DNA from 3 places in the Bacillus songklensis genome. Region 3 is predicted to be linked to each of the others. Evidence: riboswitches for the same ligand, from Rfam matches in the RefSeq annotation. Region 3 holds a riboswitch; each other region holds the start of a gene.
The links. Region 3 has a riboswitch for cobalamin ahead of ACFOU2_RS01395 (ABC transporter substrate-binding protein). Riboswitches for the same ligand answer to the same signal wherever they lie in the genome.
Positions count from the first base shown of each region.

Region 1: another riboswitch for cobalamin. It lies ahead of ACFOU2_RS14945 (ribonucleotide reductase N-terminal alpha domain-containing protein); the one in region 3 lies ahead of ACFOU2_RS01395 (ABC transporter substrate-binding protein).
Region 2: another riboswitch for cobalamin. It lies ahead of ACFOU2_RS04280 (FecCD family ABC transporter permease); the one in region 3 lies ahead of ACFOU2_RS01395 (ABC transporter substrate-binding protein).

Region 1 is NZ_JBHRZT010000059.1:22,285-32,476, forward strand. It holds gene ACFOU2_RS14935 (o-succinylbenzoate--CoA ligase) at 1-186, shown strand, start outside; gene menC (o-succinylbenzoate synthase) at 176-1,285, shown strand; cobalamin riboswitch at 1,571-1,755, shown strand; partial or broken gene ACFOU2_RS14945 (ribonucleotide reductase N-terminal alpha domain-containing protein) at 1,888-2,715, shown strand; partial or broken gene ACFOU2_RS14950 (ribonucleoside-diphosphate reductase subunit alpha) at 3,314-4,753, shown strand; gene ACFOU2_RS14955 (ribonucleotide-diphosphate reductase subunit beta) at 4,767-5,810, shown strand; gene ACFOU2_RS14960 (acyl-CoA thioesterase) at 5,823-6,281, shown strand; gene ACFOU2_RS14965 (hypothetical protein) at 6,318-6,512, opposite strand; gene ACFOU2_RS14970 (DUF1540 domain-containing protein) at 6,642-6,800, opposite strand; gene ACFOU2_RS14975 (DUF2325 domain-containing protein) at 7,076-7,357, shown strand; gene ACFOU2_RS14980 (cytochrome d ubiquinol oxidase subunit II) at 7,605-8,630, opposite strand; gene ACFOU2_RS14985 (cytochrome ubiquinol oxidase subunit I) at 8,651-9,985, opposite strand; gene ACFOU2_RS14990 (type B 50S ribosomal protein L31) at 10,137-10,192, shown strand, end outside.
Region 2 is NZ_JBHRZT010000020.1:251,765-261,956, forward strand. It holds gene serA (phosphoglycerate dehydrogenase) at 1-952, shown strand, start outside; gene ACFOU2_RS04265 (M23 family metallopeptidase) at 1,118-1,843, opposite strand; gene ACFOU2_RS04270 (hypothetical protein) at 2,115-3,242, opposite strand; gene sigX (RNA polymerase sigma factor SigX) at 3,208-3,768, opposite strand; gene ACFOU2_RS04280 (FecCD family ABC transporter permease) at 3,827-4,834, opposite strand; cobalamin riboswitch at 5,214-5,403, opposite strand; gene ACFOU2_RS04285 (ATP-binding protein) at 5,523-7,298, opposite strand; gene ACFOU2_RS04290 (response regulator transcription factor) at 7,295-8,011, opposite strand; gene ccsB (c-type cytochrome biogenesis protein CcsB) at 8,279-9,451, opposite strand; gene ACFOU2_RS04300 (cytochrome c biogenesis protein ResB) at 9,474-10,192, opposite strand, start outside.
Region 3 is NZ_JBHRZT010000007.1:157,798-167,989, reverse strand. It holds gene ACFOU2_RS01415 (phytoene desaturase family protein) at 1-909, shown strand, start outside; gene ACFOU2_RS01410 (hypothetical protein) at 1,086-1,583, shown strand; gene ACFOU2_RS01405 (VanZ family protein) at 1,940-2,431, shown strand; gene ACFOU2_RS01400 (thioredoxin family protein) at 2,518-2,874, shown strand; cobalamin riboswitch at 3,237-3,432, shown strand; gene ACFOU2_RS01395 (ABC transporter substrate-binding protein) at 3,598-4,569, shown strand; gene ACFOU2_RS01390 (adenosylcobinamide amidohydrolase) at 4,661-4,906, shown strand; gene cbiB (adenosylcobinamide-phosphate synthase CbiB) at 4,983-5,969, shown strand; gene cobD (threonine-phosphate decarboxylase CobD) at 5,938-7,035, shown strand; gene ACFOU2_RS01375 (bifunctional adenosylcobinamide kinase/adenosylcobinamide-phosphate guanylyltransferase) at 7,019-7,591, shown strand; gene cobS (adenosylcobinamide-GDP ribazoletransferase) at 7,588-8,373, shown strand; gene ACFOU2_RS01365 (histidine phosphatase family protein) at 8,325-8,960, shown strand; gene ACFOU2_RS01360 (bifunctional adenosylcobinamide kinase/adenosylcobinamide-phosphate guanylyltransferase) at 8,960-9,331, shown strand; gene ACFOU2_RS01355 (cob(I)yrinic acid a,c-diamide adenosyltransferase) at 9,336-9,923, shown strand; gene ACFOU2_RS01350 (hypothetical protein) at 10,093-10,192, opposite strand, start outside.

The sequences.
Region 1 (10,192 bases), on a different contig from region 3:
CAAAAAGGCGCATTTTTGACTGAAGAAGAGGTCAAACATTATTGCCTGGAGCGTCTGGCGAAATACAAAGTACCCCATCATATTTATTTTGTAGATGGACTGCCCCGCAATGCGTCCAATAAACTTGTACGCCGTCAGTTGCCTTTATTATTAGAGAAGTATGTAGGAAAGCAAGATGAACATTAAGTACGTTATACTGCGCTTTATCAAGATGGATTTATTGGCCCCGTTTGTGACGAGCTACGGAAAGGTACAAAAGCGTGAAATGATTTTAGTCGAAGTGGAAGACACAGACGGGGTAACGGGATGGGGAGAGGTTGTTGCATTTTCCATCCCGTGGTACACAGAAGAGACCATTCAGACTTGTTTCCATGTGCTCGATGAATTCCTTATTCCCTCTTTGTTAAAAGGTGAATGTAAGCATCCTGAAGATTTGACCGCTGTTTTTTCTCCTGTGAAACGAAACCGCATGGCAAAAGCGGGATTGGATACAGCTTTATGGGATCTATATGCCACAAAGAGAGAAAAGCCCCTTGCCTCAGTACTTGGAGGTACCAGAAATAAAATTGAAGCGGGTGTGGTGATCGGAATAGATGATATTCCGAAAATGCTGGCCAAAATCGAACAGTATTTAAAAGAAGGGTACAAACGTTTTAAAGTGAAAATTAAACCGGGATATGATTATGAACTCATTAGGCAAATTCGAAAGGAATATCCTTCTCTTCCTTTAATGGCAGATGCCAATTCAGCTTACACCTTACATGATATAGAAAGGCTAAAACTTCTTGATGAATTTGAGCTCATGATGATTGAACAACCCTTAGATTCGGATGACATTGTGGATCATGCTAAGCTGCAGCGGGAGATCATGACCCCCATCTGTCTTGATGAAAGCATCGTTTCATATGATGATGTTCGTAAAGCGATTGAACTGGGGAGCTGTCAGATTGTGAACGTAAAGGTAGGACGAGTAGGAGGGTTAACAGAAGCGAAGCGAATTCATGATTTATGCTTGGACCAACGGATTGATTTATGGGTTGGAGGAATGTTGGAATCTGGTGTATCCCGCGCCCATAATATTGCTCTTGCCTCTCTACCGGGATTTACGATTCCAGGAGACATTTCAGCATCATCCCGCTACTGGGAAAAAGACGTCATCGTGCCTGAAGTAATAGTGACGGATGGTTATATTCAGGTCCCATCAAAAATTGGAATGGGTTTTGAAATCGATAGAGAATTTTTGAAAAAAGTTACATATGAAACAAAAACATATAAGGCTATGTAGCTTTGTATGACTCAGGCTGACTAATGAGTTAAACAGCAAGAGATCTTTATTTTTGCATGGAATGAAGAGTCGACAAAAATTTTGATTTTATGAAAATAAATGTGATGATCCATTGGAGGGGTGTCCTCAAACGACATGGTTTTCGTCGTTTGGAGCCATCCCTCTTGTCGAATGAGGGATTTTAATTTAAAGTGGAAAAAACAGTTGTCAGATGAAAATTTTAGCTTTATAATGAATGAGACAACAAGATATAGTTATTTTCTGTTTGTTAAAATACAACATATTGTGTTGCTCAGTGAAATAGGTGTTGCGAAAGCAACTGAAAAGGGAATCCGGTGGAAATCCGGAGCTGTACCCGCAACTGTAATTGCTGATGAAATAAGGAAACCCACTGTGAAGCTGCTTCATGGGAAGGCCTTAAAGTAGGATGATGCATAAGTCAGGAGACCTGCCTATTTTACATCGTGCTATCTTCTTCGGGAGGTGAGAGGATAGAACGTGAGTGGAGAAGGTGTCGTGTACCCTTTTCCCATTCCGTTCTATTCGCTCATCGAACTCCGATGGGCGTTTTTTTATTGAAAATTGAAAAAGGAGGAAACGGTATGGAAAATACTTATGCGGCAGCCATGACAAACAATGTGACAACATGCTTAGAGGAGCTTGTAGATTCATTTCCGCAATTAGATTTTGTATCTTATCGTGAAAAGATTGGACATGCTCTTTCATACAAAAATGATATGACAGAAGAACAAATCGGTAATTTGCTGGTTTTATCCGCTTTGGAGAGAATATCAGTAGAAGAGCCGAACTGGACGTATGCAGCTGCCAGAGTATATTTGGGCCAGCTGTATAGAAAGGCTGCGATTTCGAGAGGATACGAGGCTAAAGAAAAATACGGGTCATTGTATGAGCTGATTCGATCTTTAACGGATATCGGAATTTACAGCGAAAATCTTTTGAACGAATATACCCAAAATGAAATTGATAGTCTGCAGCAAATCATCGTTCAGGAGCGGGACCACTTGTTTACATACATCGGTTTGGTGACATTGGCGGACCGTTACCTGGCCAAGTCGCACAGCGGTGATGTGTACGAACTGCCGCAAGAGCGCTTTTTGATTATCGCGATGACACTGATGATGAAAGAATCAAAAGAGAAGCGTTTGGAACTCATTAAGGAAGCGTACTGGGCATTGTCGAACTTATATATGACCGTTGCGACACCGACACTGGCGAATGCGGGGAAAAGCTACGGACAGTTATCGAGCTGCTTTATTGATACGATCGATGACAGCTTGAGAGGAATTTATGACAGCAATACGGATATTGCGACAGTTAGTAAAAACGGTGGAGGTATCGGTGCATACCTGGGGAAGGTAAGAAGCCGCGGAAGTGATATTAAAGGGTTTAAAGGTGTTTCAAGTGGCGTTAAGGAATAGCGCCTGCAGGCAGTAATGTTTGTATAAAAAGGCGGTCAATTGCTGGAAAGACCGAGTATATCAAGGTAGGATGATACGCAGTAATGACGTATTGACCCCTGAAAATCCAAGATTGCGGTTAATCAGCAGCCAAGCTTCCTGAGATAAGTTAGGAAGAAGGTCCAACGACTAAGTGGTTATAAAAGTAATTTTACAACCCGAGCCGCCTATCCAATTTTTTCTTGAGTAGAAAGGTTAATTTTATAGAGTTACTTAAAAGAGCCAAAAAGGAGGTGGCAATAGTGGCATATGATAAAAACTATGTAAGAAAAAACATCCATTCAACTGTAATTTTTGTGGCGAAGAATTTTATGCTTACAAAAAAGGAAAAGCGACTCAAAAATTCTGTAGCCAAAATGTAGTAATGAAGCTCAGAAAAATGGTAAAGAGTATGAGTGTGAAACAATCAAAAATAAAAATATCTTTCGGATCAAAACTCAAGAAAATTAAAAAATTGGATAATGATATAGTCTGAACTCTATGGCGACATAGAGAGGTAGGCAGAAATGACCTATCCCTTCATCTTTATAACGAAGAGTAACAATTTTGAATTCCGTGGATGAAACAGCTTAACAACACTGCGGTTAGCGTGGATCAATTAGGTCAGCGTCAGGGTGCAATTGCAGTTTTTTTAGATGTGACCCATAAAGATATCTTCTCATTTTTGGATACACGGTTAAATAACGGAGACGAGCGTCAGCGCACTCATGATCTATTTACAGGAGTCTGCATACCGGATTTATTTATGGAAAAGGTAGAAGCGCGTGAAGAATGGTACATTTTTGATCCCCACACGATTCGGAAAGTAATGAATTACAGTTTAGAGGATTACTATGATGAGGAAGAAGGCAGCGGAAGCTTCCGTACTAAATATTTTGAGTGTGTTCAGGCAGCAGACCAAGGTTTGTTTGGTGAAAGAGGTTTGTTATGGGATGTCGTGCCCGCCATTGAAATTTTCAAAGGCATCATGAAAAGCCAGCTTGAAACCGGTACACCTTATATGCTTTATCGCGATACAGTAAATCGGATGAATCCGAACAAGCATGCAGGCATGATTTACGGTTCTAATTTATGTACAGAGATTGCTCAAAATATGAGTATCACAAAAGTGACAGAAGAGAGATTGGAAGACGGGAGAATTGTAGTGACGAAGGAACCGGGAGATTTCGTTACTTGTAATTTATCCTCTATTAATTTAGCGAAAGCTGTCACAGAAAACGTGTTAGAAAGATTAATCAAGATTCAAAGTCGTATGCTTGATAATGTGATTGACCTAAACGATCTGCCTGTTCTGCAAGCGAAGCTCACAAACGAAAAATATAGGGCAGTGGGCGGGGGTACATTTGGATGGCATCATTTACTGGCCTTAAAAAAAATTGCCTGGGAGTCTGAGGAGGCTGTCCAATACTGTGATGAACTGTATGAGAACATCGCTTACTTGACGATAAAAGCAAGCATGGAGTTGGCCGAAGAGAAGGGAGCCTATCCTTTATTCCAAGGATCCGATTGGGAGACAGGTGCATATTTCGAGCTGCGCGGCTATGTATCAGACGAATGGAAAGAGCTTCGGGAGCTTGTGAAGCAAAAGGGTATCCGCAACGGCTACTTATTGGCAGTGGCACCTAACTCATCTACATCCATTATCGCCGGATCCACCGCAAGCATTGACCCAATTTTCCGCAAATCCTATTCAGAGGAAAAAAAGAACTATAAGATTCCAGTTACCGCTCCAGATTTGAATGCTGAAACAACATGGTACTATAAATCAACCTATCATATTGATCAAAGATGGAGCATTTTACAAAATGCTAAACGTCAGCGTCACATTGATCAGTCTATCTCTTTTAATCTGTATGTGCGTAACGATATTAAGGCAAAAGAGCTGTTGGACTTGCACATGATGGCCTGGAAGAACAAGCTGAAAACGACGTATTATGTTCGATCTACGTCCAGCGAAGTCATTGATGAATGTGAAAGCTGTCACAGCTAAAGGGGGAGAAACAATGACAACATTAATACAACGGGCATTAATGGATGAACAAGCTCCTAATCGTGCCACAAGCATCATCAACGGAAGCAGCTCCAACATTTTAAACTGGGATGATGTCCGCTACCCATGGGCATATCCGAAATATAAGCGCATGCTGGCTAATTTCTGGACCCCGTTTGAAATCAATATGAGCCAGGATATTAAACAATTTCAGCTTTTGACCAAACAGGAGCAGGAAAGTTTTTTAAAGATTATCGGGTTGTTGGCCTTATTAGACAGCATCCAATCTGATTATGCTAAAAAGGCGGCAGACTATATTACGGACTCATCTGTCAATGCTTTGATGATCATGCTGGCACAGCAAGAGGTCATTCATACTCACTCCTACTCATACGTTTTATCCAGTCTTGTATCTAAAACAAAACAGGATGAGGTGTTTGAATATTGGCGTACAGAAGAAAAGCTTCGTGAACGAAATGATTTTGTGACAAATGGATATAAACAATTTTCACAGGAACCGACCGTAGAGAACTTCTTAAAATCCATTGTATTTGATATTATTTTAGAGGGACTGTTTTTCTACAGCGGGTTTGCTTTCTTTTACAATCTGGCACGCAATCAAAAAATGCTGGCAAGTTCTACAATGATTAATTACATTAACCGTGATGAACAAATTCATGTTGGATTGTTTGAGCAGATTTTTAAAGAAGTATTGAGCGAATATCCTCAATACCGAACAGGGGAATTAAAGGAATTCGTAATTGAAACATTCAGGGAAGCAGCCCGCCTCGAAATCGAATGGGCCAATGACGTCATTGGTGAAAAGTTTAATGGAATAACGATGTCTGAACTGACGCAGTATATTCAATATATGGCAAATAAGCGCTGCAATCAGCTGGGGTTTGGACGTCTGGCTTTTCCGGACGCGCCTATTCATAATCCGCTTCGCTGGATCATCGCTTACCAGGAAGTGGATTTAGGGAAAACGGATTTCTTTGAACAAAGATCAAGACAGTATACGAAGACATCTGATGTGAATGGTTTTGATGAATTATAAGGAGGAAAATTTGTGCAGCAAGAAAAGGCGATGAATGAATCAAGGGTTGTTCAAACAAGATTAGTGCTGCCCCCTGATACGAACCACTTAGGCTCTATTTTTGGCGGAAAAGTATTGGCTTATATTGATGAAATTGCGGCAATATCTGCGATGAAGCATTCAAGATCAACCGTGGTTACCGCTTCAATTGACTCTGTTAATTTTTTATCCTCTGTCAAAGCAGGAGATATTTTAACGCTTGAATCGTTCGTTACGGGAACGGGAAATACATCGATGGAAGTGTATGTCCGTGTTCATCGGGAAAACTTGAAAACAGGTGAACAAACACTGACGACGACTTCGTTTGTAACGATGGTCGCCGTAGACGACGAGGGAAACTCTAAACCGGTACCAAAGGTCGTTCCTCAAACAGAGGAAGAAAAGTGGCTTTATACTTCCTCAAAAGAACGGCGGGAAAAAAGAATGAAATAGTCAAAAAGGGAGGCTCGTAAAGTCTCCCTTTTTGTGTTAATCCATCTCCATTAAGCCTAGTTCCACTGCACGATGTGCAATGATATCATCAATCTCCGCCGGTAAACCATCTAATGACCCAAACTCATACTGCCATAAGTTTGTAAAGGAGTCGACGCAAATTGGGAATGTCATTTGATTTGATGTTTTAACTTCATTTTTAAAAGAATTGATTAAACTATCGCGGTTCATGGCTTAACCCCCTGAAATATGTAGTAAAAAAGGCATCCCCAATGCGCTAAGCGTCGAGGATACCTCCTAAACAAATAACTTTTCTTTCTTCAACGTTTCCTGAAGAAGTACCCTTGAATCTATAGAAATTTATTCATTACTTGGTTTGAAGGTCTTGCAATCAGTTTCACGGCTGTTAGAAGCCCGTTCTCCCGTATGGCTGACAACATAGATGGCATCAGCACCGCAACGGTTGCCTTGATTCCAGTAGTGACAGTTGTTTACTTCGCATAATACGTCTTGTGCCATCGTAACTCTCCTCCTTTTGATAACGTACACGTTTAGCTTCACCATTTTGAATAAGTTTATCCCGCTCTAGCGGACGATAAAATTCCCAATTCCTCAAGGAGGAGAAAACTGCCTGCATGATGGAGTCAATGACACATGATGAAAATCAATTGAGAATTTTTATCAATCTCATATTGACAAAGAGAATCATTCTCAATTATTCTGTAAATAGATTGAATAGTGGCAAAGCGAAAAGATTCTACATAAAGAGGGAGAGAATCAAAAGGAGGAACAATATGTCTTCAATTATGGTAGTAGGCGGGGATCGCTTAAAGCATATTACGAACCGCTTAGAAAATGAAGGGTATACAGATATCATTCATTTGGATGGAAGAAAATCAAGTATGGTGAAAAGAGAAATCCCAGAGCATACTGAATTTATATTGGTCATTACTGATTTTATTAATCATAATATGGCGAAAGTGATAAAGGAAAAAGCAAAGAAGCAAGAAAAACCGATTTATTTTGTAAAACATTCATGGAGTGCCATTCAAAAAATTATTCGACGAGAAGCATAATCAAGAATGTTTTATTTTTTAATCAACATTGAGAATGATTATCATTTTATGTGTGTTGAGGATGTTTGAATCAATAGTAGGAATTTATCGGCTTTTTCCTTAGAAACTTAGTTTGTCAGCAGTCCCAAGTGGTTCCTTCTTTTTTAGCTAATAAAATAAGAAACCATAAAAGTGCTTTCTTATTAGCATAAGTGCAACGAGGCGATCGCCGTCGCCTAAAGGCTCGGCAATCGCCTCGTTTCCTTTATCAAATTTTTTTCCTTAAATAGCTGCGATCTTTCATAAATAGCTTCCAGAAGTACACAAAGCCCGGAAAAAGGATAGCGAATCCCACAATATAAGAGATAAACAATGCACGGAACATAGCGGGGTGTGTAAACCCGGATTCGATCGTTACGTTGGGGAAGACAACGTATGGCAGATGTGCCCTTCCATAAGCATAGCTAGCCAGGAAGTATTGCAGTACGGTTGATACAACAGCGATTCGAGGCATCCCAATCGTTTTACGTGAAGGGATGAATAAAGCACCGCCCGTTACTATAAACATGAGGGCAGAGCTGATCAGCCAGCCTCGAAATTCCATCATATTATCGTAAAGCCATGTTGCTTCCTGACGCATCGTCAACATAATAAAGAGGGCCATCAACAGTGCAATCGGTCCAAGAATGATGGCATCCCGGCGATATATTTTATATGCTTCAAATTCTTCCGATACTTTAGAGAAATCGGCTAAAAGCAGGGATGACAGGAACAAAGTGGAACTAACGGCAAAGCCGATGAAGGCATATACATTCAGGCTCGTAAATAAAGTGACTAAATTCAGCTTATCCGTTCCTTCGATATTGTCGATATAGTTTCCGTGTGTGATTGGCAGCACACAAATTAAAAAAGCAGGAATAAGAAGGCCTGAAATCCCTGAAATATAGGTTAGTACTTTTTCGTAATCCTTTGCCATATGCGAGAAGACAAGAAAGGCGCTTCGGATGGACAACAGTAATAAAATGATGCTTCCCGGAATCAAAAGAACAGTACCCAGCGTAAACGTAGCCCCCGGGAAAAATGAGAAGAGCGCTACAACGATGGCTACAATGAACACATTCGTTACTTCCCATGTGGGGGATAAATAACGGTTTGCAATGTTTGTCGCATTCGTCTTCTCTTGATTAATATATACCATGGACCAGAACCCCGCTCCAAAATCCATCGTGGCCATGACCGCATAAATAAAGATGAATCCCCATAGTATCGATATTGCCAATAATGCTTCGGTCATCATATCAATATGACACCTCCTTATGATTCAGATTGAACTCCTAAATCTTTTGCTACAGGGTGGCGCTTAAAGTAATATTTTAAGACGAGTACAACTGCTATTCCTAAAATGATGTAGACGATCAAGAACGAAGTAAACAGCCCTCCTAACCTAGAAGAGGTTGTAACTGCTTCCGATGTTTTCATAATTCGGTAAATGACCCATGGCTGACGGCCGGTGCAGGAAAAAATCCATCCGCATTCAATAGCAAGAATAGAAAGAGGGCCCCCTGCTATATATAGCCACATCAACCATTTCGGAAAGACTTTGCGTTTTAAAATTTTGTACCAAAACAGTCCGAACAGAGCTGCGGTCAGAAGGAATCCCCCAATAAGGACCATCCCATTGAACAAAGTGTGAATATACAATGGAGGCCAATATTCTCTGGGAAAATCGTCAAGGCCGACAACGACCGTATCAAAGCTGTTTCCAGCTAAAAAGCTAAGGGCCCATGGAATTTCTATTGCGAACTTCATTTCTTTCTCTTTGACGTCGGTATATCCGCCAATGGCTAAAGGAGCGTGATCTTGTGTTTCGAATAACCCTTCAGCGGCTGCCAGTTTTTCCGGCTGGTACTCATGCAGGAATTGTGCGGACTCATGTCCGTTGAGAGCTGTCAAAAGTGAAAAAATAAATCCTGCAGTTAAACTTAGCAGCAATGCTTTCTTATAGAAGTTATAGACCGCGGTCTCTGCTTTAGCACGGAGCATTTTGTAAGCCGAAATGGAACCAAGCACAAAAGCCCCTGTCATAAAAGCCGATACAACGACATGGAATGCGAATACGGTGAAGCTGGGATTGAAAAAAGCCGCCCATGGATCAACATCGACAATCTCCCCATTTTCGATTCGAAAACCTGCTGGTGTTTCTTCAAATGAATGGACGTTTGTAATTAAAATAGCAGAAGCTGCACCGCCGATTGCCACCATGGTAACACTGAGTATTCTCATAGCCGAAGGGAGGCGGTCAGCGGCATAAACATAAATCGACATAAATAATGCTTCAATGAAAAATGCATAGATCTCGATTTGAAATGCAAGTGCCATTACCTTCCCGATTACTTCCATAAAACCTGGCCAAAGAAGGTTGAGCTGGACACCGGCAATTGTTCCAGTAGGAATGGCAACTCCGAGCAATACAGCAAACCCTTTAGTCCAGCGTTTAGCCATAATGGCATACTCTTTATCCTTTGTTTTTTGATACAGAAGTTCAGCGAGTAGTATCATGAGAGGAATACCTACTCCGAGAGTGGCAAAAATAATATGGAATGCCATCGTCATACCGAACAGTGAACGTGCGAGTACTAAATGATCCATCGAAACTCAACCTTTCCAATAAAGTACTGATGTCCCTTATTGTCCACTTTTTACCACATATTATGCACATAAAATGAAATGGAGCATAAAATTTGAAAACAGTAATCATTACGGTTTATGATGGAGATATCATATAAAAGGAGAGATGATAATGAAACCGAATATGCATCCTGATTATCGTAAAGTAGTTTTTATGGACGTCAACAG
Region 2 (10,192 bases), on a different contig from region 3:
GCTACTAAATCGTGAAACACTTGCCAAAACAAAGAAAGGTGTTTATTTATTGAACTGTGCGAGAGGCGGCATCATTGATGAAGAAGCACTCATTCATTATTTAGAAATCGGGCATGTAAAAGGAGCGGCACTTGATGTATTTGAAGTAGAACCTCCTATTGACAATAAATTGCTTGATTTTGCCCAAGTGATTACAACTCCTCATCTTGGCGCATCTACAAAAGAAGCACAGCTTAACGTTGCGGAAGATGTGGCTTTTGAAGTGCTGCAATTTCTTGAAGGAAAGCCTGTCAGCTCTTCTATTAATTTGCCTGCCATATCAAAAGAAGTATTTGAAAAGATATACCCATACACAACATTAACAAAACAAATGGGGTCTATTATTTCACAATGTATGAGAGAACCGGTTCAAGAAATTTCCGTAACGTATGCCGGAACAGTCGCTGATTTAGAAACCAACTATATCACAAGAGGCGTATTAGCCGGGTTTTTAAAACCTCGTGTTGATCACCCGGTTAACGAAGTCAATGCCTCTATGGTTGCCAAACAACAAGGGATTACTTTTGGAGAAAAAGTATCTGATGACACACAAGGTTACTCCAATATTGTTCAAGTAACGGTTAAAGGAGATCATAACTCATTTACGATTACGGGAACCTATATTCAAGACTATGGTCCTCGGATTGTTAACATTCAAGCATTTGATATCGACTTTGCGCCGGAAGGACACTTAGTGTATATTCAGCACACCGATAAGCCGGGTGTAATCGGGAATGTAGGTAAAGTGCTCGGTGATCACAATGTCAATATCGCGACGATGCAAGTAGGACGTAAACAAAAGGGCGGAGAGGCAATCATGATGCTCTCCTTTGATAAACAACTGGATGACAATATACTTGCAACTCTACAAAGTGTCAGTGAAATCGTATCTATTCATAAAATTGAGCTATAATAAAAAAGAGGCTGTCCCATAAGTCTCTAATCCATGACAAAAGTTGGCCTTTAAAAGGACCCGTCACGGAATCTTCTGGTTTTGCTGGATTTTCATGACAGGTCCTTTCAGGAGGATGATTCAAAAGGTATGTCTTTTTATACCTTTTGAATCATCCTCTTCTTTTTAAGAATTGGACTGTACGGTAGCGGCATAAATAACTATTGTTTGTCCAATATAAATCGAATCTGATTTTAAAGTGTTCCATTTTTTGATTTGTCCGATAGTGGTGTTATATTTATTGGCCAATTCCCAAAGCGTGTCCCCTTGTTGAACGGTCTCTTCTATTTTATGATTCGATTCTACCTCTGTTGTTTGTTTAAACACCTCTTTACTTGTATAGCGGTCATCTAAATATGCATACAAACGCTTTTGGTCTAATACTAAAAGGGGATTTAAAGCATTTGATTTCTCGTTATTCCAAGAACCTTTATGTACTTCAAAATGCAAATGGGCTCCCGATGATCTACCTGTGTTCCCTACTTCTCCAATTTTTTGACGGGCTTGTACCACATTGCCCTCAAAAACAAACCGTTTATGCAAATGTGCATAAACAGTTTCGTAACCATTTTCCTGCTGGACAAAGATGACATGTCCATATGTATCGGAAAAATAAGAACGGGAAACAATCCCCTTACTTACGGACATGACATCTGTTCCAACCGGGGCGGCGATATCGATTCCGTGATGCTGCGCATCACGAGAACCGAACACATCCGAAATTTTTCCTTCAACCGGCCATTGCCAGCTCCCATTTTCTTCCGCTTTTGCCATTTTCCCGCCCACAAACAGAAGGCCAATACATAGTGCCATAATGACCACGACTAAAATGCGCCTAACAAAATCAAGCATTCTGATCCTCCTATGTATATTTTGTACATACATATACTTTACGCATTTCCATTATTTTATAGACCTAAAAAATGAAAAAGAGGATAACTCAAAATCATCCCTTTTGAGTTATCCTCCTGAAAGGGCCCGTCAAGAAAATCCAGCAATAGCAAGAGATTTTATGACGGGTCCCTTTCAGTAAAAATCGATTCTTGTAATATACTCGAAGCTTATGAGACAGCTTCTGTTCTGCCGTTGAAAGCTGACTTTCGGTTGCCTCAATAGCCTTCTGTTACCTCTCTTCATTCTTTGGAGTAATAACATTTGGAGCTGCCGGAACTGTGTAGCGTTCCTGTAAACGGATGTCACCAACTTTATCGATGGTGCCCCCCTCGAATTTGATGGACTTATAGCCAAAGTCGCGGGCGGTGAGCATGATGGCATGCAGCATATAAACATATTGCTCCTCGTTCCGCAGTTTCGTATCATTGGAAAATCTTATTATTAGATGGGTTTCATCACTCTTAATCTTTTCAATTTTCACATCATCTGGAATAGAAGCATGGAGCTTATCTAATTCATCATCTTTCTTCATGGCTTCCATCGCTTCACCAAACGTTTTGTATGATTCATGTGTTGGAGCTAACAACTTCGGATGGTCTTTGTCCAGTTGATAAATTAAATAGGCTTTTCGTAAGATGGGATGTATCGGAAGTGTCTTCAATTCACCTGTGTTCCCTAACCTAATCCCTTTACGGCCATCTGTCTCAAACTCTACTTCATCATATGGAAGCCAGCGAAAAGTTTCTTCAAGTGAATCTATAAACATCGTCTCCGCGGTCGATCCGATTCCATAAGGATGATTTGCTTCCACCGTTACTTTTACTAAATGTTGGCTTTCCATAAGGTTTAGATCCTGAATGATATTTTTGGACAAACCAAGCTTCTCTTCATCCAATTCACCAGCCTTCTTCTTTATGGATTGAACAATCGCGTCGCCCTCATCCTTGACCATATAAGTAAGAGGAACCACAAACTGAATACTTTGATCAGGCGCAGCAACCGTAATGTAGTTTTTCCCTTCCGGTTTTAAAAGAGAAGGCTTCACCATAATTCCTTGCCCGTTTTGCTTTTGAACTTCAACGGCAGGTTGCCCTCCTTTTTCCATTCCAGCCTGATTTTGAGCGGAAGATGGCTCTAGCTTCTCCTCTGGCGGAAAAAGCGGAAGAGCCAATACTACTAAAAGCAACGCAACAGCTGCTGATGCTAAGCCTGACAAAATCCACATCCTTTGCGGCTTTCTTTCCATCTTTTTTTGGATGCTTTGATAAACCTCTTGTAAAGACCGGTCATCATTCGGCTTTGGCATGCGGGTCAGTAATTCCTCAATTTGTTTTTCGTTCCACTGTCCCATCTTCACACTTGCTCCCTCCCCTTGATGAAAGCACCATCATTTTTTTCCTTAACACCTGAAGCGCACGATGCTGAGTCGTTTTCACTTTGCTCTCTGTCCATCCAAGCACTTGTGCAGTTTCGGAAATGGATAGTGATTGCATATATCGTAGAATGATAACAGATCGTTGATCTACTGTACACTTTTCCAGACATTGATACATCATTTGAATTTCCTCATTTTTCACAGCCAACTCTTCTGGTAAAGGCGTGTTGTCCACTAAGGAGTTTTTATTCCAATCAAAAACATCCAACACTTTTTGCTTCCAGCTTTTTTGCTTTCGAAAGTGATCAATAGCAACATTTCTGGCAATCGAAAATAACCACGTTTTCTCATGGCTTTTGCCTTCAAACCGCTCGTACGATTTTAAAACACGAATGTAGACCTCTTGTACGAGATCTTCAGCCATTTCACGGCTGCGAACCATATACATTAAAAATTGAAAGAGATCTTGATGATATTTTTCGTAAAGCTGTTGAAAGACCGCGTTCACCGTTCTTCCCTCCCGCTCTCATTATTTTAGTCGTTTTCTCTCTTTAAAAAGTTACAAGTCATTTTCTATATCTCCGGATAAATAAGATGGAAAATATTGGCGCACCTGCAAGAGCCGTGATAACCCCTATCGGCAATTCACGCGGTGTGATAATAGTCCTGGCGATCAAATCGGCCAGCACTAAAAATGCACCTCCGTTTAATAATGATAACGGCAACAGATGACGGTAATTAGAACCGATATACAGACGGGTGACATGCGGGATAACCAGCCCTACAAATCCAATTGTTCCTGAAACGGCAACAGCCCCCCCTGTTAATAAAGAAGAAGCAAATAAAAGGAGGATTTTGGATCTCCCCACATTCACCCCGAGTGATTGGGCGACTTCATCGCCAAACGTTAGCGCATTTAAGTCTCTTAAACATAATAACATGATTAATAAACCGGTCGTGAAGAAAGGAAGAAACAACTGGATATATGCCCAGCCGCGCATGGATACACTCCCTAATAACCACGTCATAATTTGGCGCAACTCTTCCCCGGATAAAGCAATGAGCAGGGAAATAACCGCACTCAAAAAAGAACTCAAGATAATGCCTATTAAAATGATCGACTCAATTGTTAGTCTTTTTAGTAAGACTGTGGAGGTGAAAATAATAAAGGCCAATGCCAGCAGAGCGGTCATGACACTAACCAAAGGCAATGTATACCCTTTTAGCAAAGGAAGCTGAAGATGAAAAAATAAAACGGCCACCGCTCCTAACGAGGCTCCTGATGAAACCCCCAGTGTATAAGGATCAGCCAGTGGATTTTTCAGTAGTCCCTGCAATGCTGCCCCTGAGACAGCAAGAGCCGCTCCAATCAAAAAGCTTAAAATCACGCGGGGAAGACGAATGGATGTAATAAGGGGCGTCATTTGTTCCTGCTGCTCAATAGGAATGGGCAGCTGGAACAAAAAACCCGCCAAAATTTTACCGATCATCGAAATGGGGATATGAATAGAGCCAATGCTAATTCCCATTAATGCCGTAATGATCACAAAACCTATACTGGACATATATACCATGAATAAACGATGAGTTTCTCTATTATTTTTCAAACTGCTTAACTCCTTTTATCCCTGTTATGTATTAAAAAAAGCGGGGCTGGCTCGTGCAGCTGGACAATCAAGAAAAGCGAAACGAGCCCGCTTAGCCCCATAGGGAATTGGAGCTTCTGAGAAGGAACCGCTTTTTGGTTCCGCAGGAAGAAGCGAAATTACCGTGGGGGCTGGCTCGTGCAGCTGGATAATTTCAACGTGCACCTTATACTTTCTTGTCGAGCAAAAAACGTAAGGGTGTTCAAAAAGTACCAGAAATCGTACTTTTTTGAACACCCTCTTCTAACGAAAAAACATGATATGAGCCACATTTTATCGTTTACACTTCTTACTCCCCGAAGAGGTGAAACTATGTAAAGGAAAGGCAGGTCTACTGACTTTTGCTTCTTCCTACTTTAAGCCCTTCCCGCACAGTCATACCATGCAGTGGTATTCGCTTATTTCGTCCACAATTACAGTTGCGGGGACAGTTCTGGATCTTCACCAGATTCCCTTTTAAGTTTTATAATAAAAACACCTTTACCCTTTATCCCGCTCTAATGGACGGTAAAACCCCACTTTTTAAATACGGGATAACCGCCCGTAAGAGCCCGGTTGGTTCAACTAATCATCAGAGCCATACCTCCTCCGATGGAAGTTTCACTTTATCATTCTTTTATTCTATTTTAGTTGGCAGGCTGATCGAGAATGTCGTTCCTTCTCCAAGCTTACTGTATACGGAAATAACTCCACCATGTGCTTCAACAATATTTTTTGCAATCGCGAGCCCTAAACCTGTGCCGGACTTTCCGCGCGTTCTTGCTTTATCCGCTTTATAAAAACGCTCAAACACAAATGGCAAATCCTCTTCTGGGATGCCAGCTCCGTTATCTTGCACCTTCAGCAGCAATTCCGTTTCATCATTTCCAACATGCAATACGACTTTTCCGCCTTCTTGCGTATGGCGAATCGCATTATCAATCAAGTTGGTCAGCACTTGCTCCATTCGATCAGGGTCAAAAGTGGCTCCGTCGTTTGATAAGGCCTTTTTTTCCAGAGTGACCGAAACACGCTTCTCTTTTGCCAAGCCTTGAAATTTTCTGACGATCCGTTCCGAGAACTCTGCAATGGACACATCGGCCACATTCAGTTGAATATGTCCTGCTTCCATTCGCGCTAAGTCGAGAAGCTCATTTACAAGACGGCCCATGCGGAGGGATTCGTCGTAAATGACTTGGGCAATTTCTTTCTTTTCTTCATCCGTACTTGCGATATCATCAACAATCGCTTCGCTGTAACCCTGAAGCATCGCAATCGGTGTACGCAGTTCATGGGAAACATTGGCAATGAAATCCTTGCGCATTTTGTCCAATCTTCTTTCTTCCGTCATATCCCTTACAACGGCAACTGCTCCACGAATTTTCGTTTGGTTATATAAAGGAGACATTAAAATAACCCAGCTATGCCCTTGAATCGTGATTTCAATACTTTGTTCCTCTTCTGTCGCCACGACCTTCTGAAACAAATAGTGCACTTTCGCAGGAAGTTCACTTTGCCCCTTATCGCCCTGTTCATGATCAGCCGCTTGCAAAAAGCGCTCGGCAGGAGGATTCGTAATCAAAATGGAACCATCCCGGCTTAACGTAATAACACCGTCGGCCATACTGCTTAAAATATTGGCTAAATGTTCTTTCTCCTGGCTTAAGGCATTGATATTATATTTCAATTGTCTTCCCATTTGGTTAAACGCGATGGCCAGTTCACCGATTTCATCATGTGTTAAAATCGGCACTTTCGTATCAAACTTTCCTTTTGCTACTTCAAAAGCAGCTTGCCTCATCTTGCGCAGCGGTGCCGTAATACGCGTCGATAAGAAAAACGCAAAAATCGTCGTCAAAATAATGGCGACACCGGCTGCGAGCAAAATGAACTTCGTTGTATGTTTGGAAGGTTCAGCGATCGACGAGAGCGATTCATATAAATAGATGGCTCCTTGCTCTCCATCAGCGGATAAAGGGACACCGACAATATAAATCAAATCATCACTATCTTTTTCGTCAGGATTTCCGAGGTATGTTTTTTTCTGAACATTTTTTCCCGTTTGGGCAACACTCTTTAACTTTTTATCTTGGTGAAGAAGCTTGGCGATATAACTCTTCTCATCTTCTTTCACATTTCTAAAATCGGGAGGTTGATTTTTGTTTCGCAAAATAACAAGACTTGAATCATCTACAAGTTCGCCGACAATAGACAAGCCCATTTGTTCAGCCTCTGTTCGTTCCATGATATGAGAGATTTTGACCGCTTTTCTCGTCAATTCTTTTTCCGCTTCATTTACATGATAATTCTCAAAAAACTCCAACAGCAAAATGGTCAGTGTGAATAAAACAAATGAAACGAGCAATAAAATGGTAAACCATAGTTTACCTACAACACTTCGCCAAAACATCATTCATTGCCAACCTCAAATTTATATCCGACACCCCATACGGTTACAATCATCTTGGCTGCTTCCGGTGACACACGATTTAACTTTTCACGCAACCGTTTTACATGTGTATCTACTGTACGTAAGTCCCCAAAGAAGTCATAATGCCATACTTCGCGAAGCAATTGCTCACGATCGTACACCTTATCAGGGGTTTTTGCTAAAAAGCATAGAAGCTCATATTCTTTTGGAGTTAAACTTACTTCCTGGCCGTCAGCCGTGACACGATGGGCATCATTATCTATCGTTAAATGCGGAAATACAATTAAATCTTTTGCGCTCGTTTCAGTTTGTATATATGTAGTAGGAGAGGATCTTCTTAATAAAGCTTTCACGCGCAATACAACTTCACGCGGACTGAAAGGTTTCACGATGTAATCATCTGTTCCTGCTTCAAACCCTTGTACACGGGTTGCTTCTTCCCCTTTAGCGGTCAGCATAATAATGGGGGTCGCTTTTTTCTCACGCAGCTCTTTGCATACTTCAATGCCGTCTTTTCCCGGCATCATAAGGTCAAGCAAAATCAAATCATAATGATTTGCTAAAGCTTTCTCCAATGCTTCCTCACCATCGGCTGCTTCTTCAATCACATAATTTTCCCGCTCTAAATACATTTTCAATAACCTTCTAATTCTTTCTTCATCATCCACAACCAGAATTTTCATTTCATTTTGCATAGTATCGTTCCTCCTTCTTCTAGTTTACAAAAAATGAATTTTGATATCTAGATTGATCAGTGATTTTTCCTGTATGTATCCCTGTTATTTTTTTGTAAAATCTCTTCAATATTAAGATTTCGCTGCAAAACATGAAGACTGTTGCCTTTATCGAGAAATGCTGCCCTTCCTTTTCTTCCAAAAGGACGCGATATAGAAACGGACCTTTCGCCATATCGCTGCTTTCCCAGCGAAATAAACGGAAAGGTCCATCTTTCTGACATTTTTCTATGCGTATGAATGTAAACCGGCAATAACCAAGTTAACAGCAACCAAGTTAAACATGATAATGGCAAAGCCCACTACTGCAAGCCATGCAGATTTTTCGCCGTGCCATCCCTTTGACAAACGCAAGTGTAAAAAGGCTGCATAAAATAACCATGTGATGAGTGCCCACACTTCCTTTGGATCCCATCCCCAGAATCTTGTCCAGGCCATTTGAGCCCAAATCATCGCGAAAATAAGAGCACCTAACGTAAAGACCGGAAATCCGATCGCAACAGACCGGTAGCCAATTTCATCAAGCAAATCCAGATTCGCGTTTTTGACAAACGGCTGAAGAGCAGCTCCAATTCGTTTTCTCAAGATGACACGTAATAATCCATATAATACGAGGCCGCTAAACAAGGACCAAATAACCGTGTTCAACTTTTTAGCGTTAATGATGGCCGGCATGTCTACAAGAGGTTCGAAGCGTCCTTCTGTTTTTAGTTCTCCCTTATGCAAACCCACTAATGCCGGCATCTGATAGGTTTCTTCTACTTGCTGGTTGTTTTTATCAATCCATTGAAATGCCGCCTCATAATCCATCATTTTAAATGAGGTTGTGACAAGAACGAAACCGACTACAGTAATTAAACAAAATAAAATAAATTCCAGCCAAAACGTCTTGCTGTTGGCTTTTGTTTGGTCAATCAATTTAATTAAATAAATTAATCCCGCTGCAAAGCTGATCGCAAGAATGGACTCCCCCGCCGCTGCAGTCGTTACATGAATATGCAGCCAATCACTTTGCAATGCCGGAATAAGCGGCGAAATCTCCCTTGGGAACATGCTTGCATAAGCAATGACTAAAATGGCAATCGGCAATGTAAATAGTCCTAGCATGCTTACTTTATAGATAGAGTAAATAATAATGAAGGCTCCTACCAGCATCATGCCGAAAAAGGTTGTAAATTCAAATAAGTTACTGACAGGGGCATGCCCTGCTGCAATCCATCTTGTAATAAAATAACCAAGCTGGGCCGCAAATCCAATGGCCGTCACTAAAAAGCCAAGCTTTGACCAGCGGCTTACATCGGAAGTACTGCGTTTATCCCGAATGGCTCCACCAAAAAAAAACGTCGCCACAAGGTATAAAATAAATGCTGTATATAACAAGTTGCTGCTTAAACTAGCCAGGTCCACTTTCCAGTTCCCCCTCTTAGCTTACTTTTTTCTCCTTATCCACCTGATCCTCAGGAGCCAAAATGTTTGTATCTTTTAATGCGAGGTTAATTTCATTTTTGAGCCCATACCAATTTTTGTTCGTATGGCCTGCAATCCAAAGTTCGTTCCCCATACGTTGAATCCAGATACGACGATGGTTCCAATACATTCCTTGGATGACGCCGATCATAAAAATGGCTCCGCCAATCCCCAAAATCCATAATGTCAAGTCTTTGCGTACGGTTAATCCGGCAACGTTTTTCGTCTCAATACCCGCAAACGCCATCTTATATTTGTTATCCCCCAGCGGTTCGAGGTTTTGACGAATGGCTACAAAACTGACCTCCCCTTTTGGACGGTCAGGAGCAAACATTTTAAACACGAACGCCGGGTTATTCGGAATACGGGTTTTGGTGTTAGGATTGCCGTCATCATCAAAATAAAAGTCAGGAAAATAGCTTAATAGTTCAACGCGATAGCCGTTTCCTAAATCATATTTTAGTTTTGGGTCATGTAAATCCAGTTTCACTACCCCGTATTCTTGTTTTGACTGTTTATCAATTAATTTTAAAGACATCGAGCTCAGTTCATTCAGCTTATAATCTGTTTGATATAAAGCATAGCGATCATGCTTTAACGGCTCATTGACACGAATAGGGTATTCTTTGATTTTCTTGAGTTCAGGTTTAGCGCCCGGAATTATTTCTCCTTTTC
Region 3 (10,192 bases):
CATCAATCCATCAAACATTGGCTGGATGAGCGCAAGATCAGTGATGAAGTAAAAGAAATGATGTTGACGCTGGCATCATCCAACTTTTTCACAAACGAGCCGGAAAAAATTCCGTCAGATGTATATTTCCAGTATTATCAGCGTTTATTCACAACAAATAAGCCGGTTGCCTATATAGGCGGGGGCTGGGAAGCACTCATTGATGAGTTTGTCCGTGTAATTGAAGAAAACGGCGGAACGATTTTGACCAAGAAAAAAGCGGAGTCTGTTGAAACATACAACAATCGTGTAACAGCGGTAATTTCGAGCGAGGAACGCTTTGAGGCAGACGAATTTATTTTCTGTATCCCGCCAAAAGAATTGGAAAAATTATTTGTAGATTCAAACATTCAGCATTTTATCGAACAATATGCAAGCTATGAACCTACATATGTATTCGTATATGATGTCGGACTTAAGAAGAGGATTGAAGTGCCATATACGTATATTTATGACAAAAAGAATCGCATGTTCATTACCGACATATCGTTCTATGATGAAACATGTGTGCCGGAAGGCGGTCAGTTGCTTCAGGCCATTGCCTATATATCAAAAAGTGAAGCGGAAGACAAAGAGCATACGGCAAAGGTACAGCAAAAAATTGAAGAATTGTATGATAAGCATTTTGCAGGCTGGCGCGATGAGCTTGTTGTTCCACGTGTTTCAAAGCGAGCATCCGCTCAGGAGCTAAAATGGACCATTTACCAGGAGCCGATGCCAACCTTCTTCCCGGCTTACCGAAACCTGTTCTTTGCCGGAGACTGGTGTGAAGGGGAAGGCCAATTGTCTGAATTATCGTTCTCTAGTGCGTATCAAGTGAGTCAATTAATTTTAGAAAAACCGCAAGCCCAAAACCGTTATATTTCGTAATCTTTTCATGGTGAAAGCGATTAGCTGAAGGAGCACACCGTTCCCAGCTAATCGCTTTTTTATGCATCAACATTTAAATTACGGATAAACGCCTAATTTAATCGGGACGAATTCCTATTTTTGTACAGATTGAATAGTGTAAACTGTACTGATGATATACGGAAGGAGTCAAACGAATGAGAAAAGGTTATTACGACCGTATGAGTCCTTTTTACGGACAGATGTACGGATATCCTTATGGCGATGAGCAAGGAATGGGAACGCCTTATACGATGGGTTATGGGATGCAGTTTCCATCGATGATGCCGGGTCAACAGATGATGCCGGGTCAACAGATGATGCCGGGCCAACAGATGATGCCGGGTCAACAGATGATGCCGGGTCAACAGATGATGCCGGGTCAACAGATGATGCCGGGTCAACCAATGATGCCGGGGCAACCAATGATGCCGGGGCAACCAATGATGCCGGGGCAACCAATGATGCCGGGCCAACAGACGATGCCGGGTCAACCAATGATGCCGGGTCAACAGATGATGCCGGGGCAACCAATGATGCCGGGTCAACCAATGATGCCGGGTCAACCGATGATGCCGGGTCAATCGCTGATGTCCCCTGATCAAAGTATGATGGGGATGTTTCCGCAAATGCCGGGGACCCGAGATATACTTTAACCTAAAAAAAGGGCGAAGGTTGCCCTTTTTTTGTTAGGGTACTTCCGCAAAAATTGCTATTTTTTTAGAGGGGGAACTGGACCAGCCCATTGCATTCCTATTGGCCATCCCGTTCCTTATACTATAATGATAAGTAGGGAAAACTGTGACTACATAGGGTTGATGGGCTGGATGACATATATGGTTGGTGTGGATATTGCGACAGCAACTAAAAAAAAGCGTACCTTTGACAGGTACGCTTTTTTAGTTCGAAATGGGACAAAAAGTGAATACAATAGGGAGTGACTTGCATTAGCTATTTTCGTTTTGTACAATGGGACAATGAACAATCGGTATGTTGAAGGGAGGAGCGAATAGTGAAAAAGTGGTTACTATGGTTGACGATGTTTGGGATTTTCTATTTTTCGAATACTCCTCATTTAATCGTATCAGATCCTTCAACTTGGATGAACAAACCCCAATTTGAAAAAGGTGTTACTCTCTCTTTTTTGTTTGATGGGAAAAGTATCTTTTATTTCCCATGGATAAACGTGGTTCAAACAGAATTTATCCTCCATAAACTGGGGCATATTTTGTTCTTTTCTTTGCTGACGATTTTCATGTTTTTAAATATGAAGCAAACTAAAATGAGGTATTTTCATACTTGGTTATGGACGACACTCTTTGCATTTACCGACGAAGTTCATCAGTTTTTTGTAGTGGGAAGAAGCGGGAGATTTATTGACTTTTTATTTGATTCCGCCGTTTGTATCGTTTGTCTAATCAGTATTTTTGTTTTCGCTTCATGTCAAAGGCGCAAGGAAATATCAGAAACATTGTCTCTTCAAGCTTTCTTTAAAAAAGGTTGACCCATTTTGTTTACTCCATAAACGGATGAAATGAAAAGGAAGGCAGTAGTAGGCGAAAAACAAATTTTTTGAGTACTAAGAACTAAATGCGTATAATAAAAAAGAACAAAAAGCGTGGGGGGAAAATAATGAAACAAATCAATACAAAACAAGAATACAGCGAGCAAATCTCTCAAGATCAACTAACCGTAGGAATTTTCACTACAACATGGTGTCCTGATTGTAAACGTCTTGATATGTTCATTGATGAAATCATTGCAGAAAACAAAGATAAAAATTGGTTTAAGATTGATCGTGACGAGTTCCCCGAACTTTCAGAAGAGCAAAACGTAATGGGAATCCCGTCATTGTTAGTATTTAAAAATGGTGAAAAATTAGCTCATTTGCATAGTGCCAATGCAAAAACTCCGGATGCCGTGAGAGAATTTTTAGAACAGCTATAAGTTGAATCTTGACGATAAAAAGAAATAGTCACTAAACAACGGCTCTCTGAGGAAAATAAGAGGGTCTTTTTTTTGTCAAGGTACTGTTCTTTGAATCTATGACTTTTCCAGTTCTAATAAGGGCATTTGGAAAAAATTCATGTGCAAAATTAGATTGAATGCATTAGAAAAATGCGCTTTTCCTTCATCAGGAACGAATTACCCTTTGGCAATTAGTTGGAAGAATCGGGCTCTTATGGATTGTTGTTTTTCTTCGAACGCATGAGGACGATGACAGGATAAATGGTGTTTAAAGAAAAATCGAAGTCAAAAGAAAATCTTTGCAATCTGTATGTCGTGCGCTATACTAATATGGTGAAAATCAAATAGCTGTTCAATAAGGTCCTGATAATTGGAAGAATTATTGGGTTAAAAGGGAAGTTTGGTGAAAATCCAGCACGGTCCCGCCACTGTAATCACTAAAATCGCACCATTTACCACTGTCGCCTGCAATTGATGGGAAGGAGGTGTGATTGTTAAGGTGTAAGTCAGGAGACCTGCCTTGTTGTAATCTGTCCAGCCTTCGAGGAAAGGGAAGCAGGTTCGTGAAGAGTCGTGTTTGAATCTCTTTAGGAGATCAAGAAAAAATCGCCTTTGTACATAGTCGACTATGATCACAGCCGCTTTGCTTTCTTCGGAAGCAAGGTTTTTTTATTTTTCAGCATTTTGAAGGAGGGTTTCATCATGTTAAAACATGGAAGGCTGCTGACACTGCTTATAGCACTCATGATGTTCTTAGCGGCATGCGGTGGAGCGGCAGAAAGCAATACAAAACAATCGGAAACAAAACAAATTGGGGAAAAAGTTGTACAAGACTTTCCGGTAACGATGAAAGATGCACGTGGTAAAGAGGTAACGTTAGATTCGAAACCGAAGAAGATTGTTTCTTTAATACCAAGCAATACGGAAATTTTGTTTGAACTGGGATTAAATAAGCAAATAATCGGCGTCTCCAATTACGATAACTATCCAGAAGAAGCATTAAAAAAAGAGAAGGTTGGAGATACGAACGTTAACGTGGAGAAAATCGTATCTCTTCAGCCAGATATTGTATTTGCCCATGCCTCAGCAATGGGAAGTTCACCAGATGCATTTCAACAGCTGGAAGATGCGGGAGTAAAAGTGTTTGTGGTGAAAGATGCCACTTCGTTTGAACAAGTATATAATTCTATTATTACGATGGGAACATTAACGGGAAAGCAAACAGAAGCAGAGAAAATCGTAAAAGATATGAAAGCTGATGTGGCGGCAATCAAGGAAAAAGCAAATAAGATTGATGAAAAAGACCGTAAAATGGTCTGGGTCGAGGTATCGGGAGAGCCTGAGATTTATACGACAGGAAAAGGCACATTCATGGATGAAATGTTGAACATCATTGGAGCGAAAAATGCAGCGGAAAATGAAAAAGGATGGGTTATGATGTCAGAGGAAAAGGCGGTCCAGCTAAATCCGGATGTCATCATTACCACTTACGGCTACTATGACAAAGAAGCGGCCCAAAAAGTATTGAAACGTCCGGCATGGCAAAATGTAACGGCTGTAAAGGAGAAAAAGGTGTTGGATGTAAATTCTGATAAGGTTACACGTCCGGGCCCGCGTTTAGCGGAAGGGCTGCAAGAACTGGCAAAAGCCGTTTATCCTGAGGTGTACAATTAAAGAGCTATGGGGGCATTTTCCTTCAAGGAAGTTTGAAGGTTTGCCCCCATTTTCAAATCTATCATTAATAGAAAAAACAGATATTCTTCTCATGCAAACAAAACATCTTTATTATACATATAGCTGCGGTGTGTTGGGAGATGGGGTGAAATGGGCAAATACCTTTTATAATCGGTATGTAGATAAAAATTATTGTTGTGACGAACCAAAACGAGAATTTACCGAATTTTTAAAAAGCAGATACATGGAGGCGGATGGCACGGTCGGGTTTATGACGGCCGTCCGGCTTCATCGGCGTGTCGTTCTTATCTGGCACAAGATGAGAAGGTCAATGTGACTTCCGTTGTAACAACAGTCGGAAAATTGGTTCATATAAGCTTATACAAAGCATTGGGAGGAGGACGACAAAAAGAATGGAGGGAATGATCGTATTCATCTTAACACGGATGGCGGGGGTTACGGGAGCCGTCATGCTAGATCAACTTCTTGGAGACCCGCATCATTGGCCGCATCCTGTTCGATGGTTCGGGCAGTGGATTTCCTGGCTGGATGATAAATTGAATCGAGGGGAAAAGAAAAAAATAAGAGGTTTGGTTATTGTGGCAAGTATGGCTTTTTGGACGATAGGGCTTGGTGGAGTCATTGTTTATTCAGCCTATCAACTCCATCTTATGATCGGTATTTTCATAGAAATTGTTATCATTTATACGACGATTGCGCAAAAGTCATTGATGGAAGCGGCTGTCAATGTCGCCAAACCTTTGGCTGCAGGGGATATAGAGAGTGCGCGTAAGGAAGTCGGAATGATTGTTGGCCGTGATACAGAGCACTTGACAGAACAAGAGATCGCCAGGGCGACGGTAGAGACAGTGGCGGAAAATACAAGTGACGGAGTAACGGCTCCTCTGTTTTTTGCGTTTCTAGGCGGTGCTCCCCTCGCGTTATTTTACCGTGCCATCAATACGTGCGACTCGATGGTTGGGTATAAAAATGAGCGCTACGGGCAATTCGGTTTTTTCAGTGCTAAATGTGATGATGTATTGAACTATATACCGAGCCGGTTTACTGCTTTTGTGATGGCTGTGATGAATATTGGCCATAGTCAATTTTCCGTCCGGCATGTGTTTTCTCTTATCAAGCGGGATGCCCGAAAGCACCCGAGTCCAAATAGCGGATATGGGGAGAGTGCAATGGCCGCTTTGCTTGGTGTTCAATTAGGCGGCATGAATACGTATGAAGGTATTTCCTCACACCGCCCCAAGATAGGGGACCCGCTTGCTGAACTATCGACCGCAATGATCATGGAGGCTGTTCAAATGATGAGACGGACTGTCTTCGGATTTGTATTATGCCTGATAAGTTTAGGAGGTGTTTTTATTGCTGCCCTCACATGGAGCTAATCCGCATTTATTGTTACAGGAATTAAAGGTGGAAGAGAAACAGAGTGTCATAGATTTTAGTGTCAACATTAACCCGCTCGGCGTGCCCAATCGTATTGTGGAATTGTGGCCTTTCATGCAAAAGGCGGCTTTTTCCTACCCATCCGTCCAGGCAGAAGAACTAACAGTTGGGCTGGCTCTGCATCTGACCATCAAGCAGGACGAACTGTTGGTAACAAACGGAGCGGCAGAAGCCTTTTTTCTTATTGCTGGTTTATTGACAGGCAAAAAATCGGTAATCGTTGACCCGACATTTGTAGAATATCGCCAGGCATGCGAGGTATTCGGTTGTGATATCGTATCAGTCCCGCTGGATGAACGAGAGGGGTGGCAGTGGTCTTTAGGCTCATTGCTTGATGCCGTTCCTTTAGCGGATGCGATTTGGATTTGCCATCCGAACAATCCGACAGGCGTGATGTATCCTTTGGATGAGTGGGAGGTTTTATTAGAGCAAGCAAAAGCGCATAACACCATCCTGATCATTGATGAAGCATTTCTTGATTTCGTTGATTCGCCTATCGATTTTATCCCTTACTTAAAAAAGGGATACCCGATTATCCTTGTAAGATCGATGACGAAAATGTTCCATATTGCCGGTATTAGGCTCGGGTATATCATCTCTTCTCCTAATCTGATTTCGCTTTTATCTGAACGGCAGCCGCCTTGGAGTGTCAACGGTGTGGCACAGCAAATCGGAGTGGCTTGTTTACGGGAGACATCATTTGTTCAAGAAACGATTGCATTTGTCAAAAAAGAGCGGGAATGGCTTATGGAACAGCTCTTGCAACTGGGGCTCATCATATCACCTTCTGTCACTAACTTCTTTCTTTGTTCCATACCAAACGGATGGTCGTCTCGGGGCTGGTTAACTTATTTGGCAAAAGAGGGAATTGTAGCGCGTCACACGGAAAACTTCAATGGTTTGGACGGTCGCTTTATTCGTTTAGCTGTAAAAACGAGGTTAGAAAATGAGCGGCTAGTACAGGTAATCAAAAAAGGACTGACTGGTTATGTTCATTTTTGTTAGCGGCGGCGTTCGCAGCGGAAAATCAGCATGGGCCGAAACGCTTGTTGATCGATTGAGAGAAAAACATTCCAGGTGTGTGTATGTAGCAACAAGCCTTATTACCGATGAAGAGATGAAAGAGCGTATGAGGCTCCATCAAGTTGAACGGGAACGATCCTCCATCAGGTGGAAAACGATTGAGCAGACGAGAGATTTACAACATATTGTTCCGGATTTAACGGGCGATGATATCGTTTTACTTGATTGTGCAACAAATTGGCTGGCAAATGAGTTGTTTATATCTAATGACAAATGGGCGAATCCCGCGTTTCAATCTTGTGTAATACAGACGATGAAACAGGGCGTATTAGCTATTAACGAGCGGGTGGATCATGTTGTGATCGTCTCTAATGACTTGTTTGAGGGAGGAGTATTGCAGGATCCGACGTTTACATATATGAAGTTGCTTGGATCCTTTCATCAGTGGCTTGTTCAGACAGCAGACCTCGCTATAGCAGCGGAAGCAGGACAGTTAATAGTGAAAAAAGGTTCGTGGAATGGATGGAAAATAGGATGAAAGAGTGGATGAACATCGGGCGTATGGCCTTGCAATTTTTTACCGTATTACCTGCCGCGAAAACGGTGGAGTGGACGGAAAGACGAGCGGCAAGAACGATTTGTCTCCTTCCTTTTATCGGAATGGGGATAGCAGGAGTCCTTTTTCTTCTCTTATTTATTTTTACAAAAGCAGCCACTTCTGGTGCAGTCGTCAGTTTACTCGTTTTTCTGGCTTGTATTGGAATGACGGGTGGCTTGCATCTTGACGGATGGATGGATGTAAGCGATGCGTATTTTTCCCGACGTGAAAGGGGCAAAAAATTGGAAATCTTGAGCGATCCCCATATCGGTTCGTTTGCGGTTTTGTCCCTTCTGTTTTTATTAGCAATCCGTTGGGCATCTATATACGAACTGCTTTTGAAGGGTGAAGTCACCTGGTCGATGCTGGCAGTCATTCTTGTTTTGCCGCGATTGATGGCCGGATGGTTTCTGCTGTCCGAGCAGACAGCCAAAAAAACAGGATTGGCCTCTTATTTTCAGCAAGGAGTCACACCTTCCCTCAGAAATAGGTATGTCGTTCAAAGCGTATTATTTATTGTATTCTTTTTCTTTATGGCGGAAAATAAAGTCATTATGTTCGTTATTGTTGGTTTAATGGTGGTGTTTGGCAGTCTTTATCGAGCTTTTATTAGAAAACAATTCGGAGGTATTACCGGTGATACAATCGGTGCGGCGATTGAAGGAGGCGAAACATGGCTTTGGATGAGCTTTTGGTTGTTACATGTATTCGTCACGGGATGACAGCGGGAAACGAGCAGAAAGCATACATCGGATGGACCGATCAACCTTTATCCGAAAATGGAAAAAAACAGCTGCTGGACGAGCGTGAATTTTATCCCGAATTCCCTGGCTTGGTAGTTGGAAGTGATTTGGAGCGCTGCCGAGAAACGGCCGCTCTATTGTACCCAAACGTGCCGTACGTCCCTATGGAAGAATGGCGTGAGTTATATTTTGGAGACTGGGAAGGTAAGACACACGAGCAGCTGCAGCATCGACAAGCATACCAATCATGGTTAAGTGAACCTTTGCGTATGCCTGCTGAGAACGGGGAAGACTTTCAGACGTTTACACATAGGGTATGGAAAGCCTGGGAACAGTCTGTTGATAAGTTGCTTTCCCAAAAAGGAACCCATCTTGTCATCATGACTCATGGCGGGGTCCTAAAGTTGTTGGCCTCTGCCTTTTCCTCAAAAAAGAAGGGGTTTTGGGACTGGCATTTTTCCCCCGGTGAAGGAATACGCTGGGTGCACACATTACAAACGGCAAGGAGCAGACAGTCATGCATTTCGTATTCGGCGGTGCCTTTAATGGAAAAAGAAGATGGGTAATGAATGTATATAACAATGATACATTAACGTGGATATCTGCTTATGAGCAGCCATCCTTTCCAAAAGAGATTTATGGGGAAGGTGTGGTCGTGTTAGAAGGAATAGAAACGTGGGTAAGCGAACTTATTCACAACGGCTTTTCAATAGATGAAGCGGTCGCTTTTTTTGAGCAGCAGCTATCTAACTGGCAGAAACAGTGCAGCAGGCTTGTGCTCCTCGGGACGGAAATAGGAAAAGGGATTGTTCCGATGGATGAAGAAGACAGAAAGTGGCGTGATGCATGTGGGTATGTGTATCAAATGATTGTAAGGAAAGCCGAAAGAGTGGATCAAATATGGTATGGAATTTCGACTCGATTGAAGGGAGAATGAAAAAGTGAACATTTATACAAAAACAGGTGACAAAGGAAAAACGGGTTTAATCGGCGGTCGTGTGGACAAGGACGATAATCGTGTGGAAGCGTATGGCACGATTGATGAACTGAACAGTTTTGTTGGACAGGCAATTTGTCAGCTGGAAGGTGAAATGTTTCAGGATGTAAAAGAGGAATTGATCAACATCCAGCATGAGCTGTTCGATTGCGGAAGTGATTTAGCGTTTGCCAAACAAGGTCATCCGTATAAAGTGAATGAATCGATGATTGAGCAGCTCGAAAGCAGGATTGATGTCTATATGAACGAAGCGCCGCCGATTGAACGATTCATTTTACCAGGCGGGACACCCGCAGCTGCGACTTTTCATATTTGCCGCACTATCGCCCGACGAGCGGAACGTCTTGTCGTGACCGTTCAAAAAGAGCATCCCGTTAATGAATCGGTCATGCGATATTTGAATCGTTTATCCGACTATTTCTTTGCTGCGGCAAGAATGGCCAATGCAAGAGCGGGGATCAAGGATGTCGAATATGTTCGCAGTGCAAAAGTATTTCGTTCGAACAACAAAGATGAAACGAAAGATGCGTGATGTATGAAAAAGAGGCTGATTTAGGAAGCGTAAAGAACATGGTTCCTAAGTCAGCCTCTTGAAAATGAACCGTTATGACAAATCCAGCAAAATCAAGGATCTCATTGACGGTTCATTTCAGTTTTAAAAAAGGATTATCCTCTTGTTGAGCTTATTGAGTCATCCCCTTTTATAATTGCTGCAAAATGGACTGTAAATCCTGCTTGAGCAGCTGGACTTCACTGCTTGTTAAAAAGATGGGCCATCCATCATTCACGGTAATCATCATA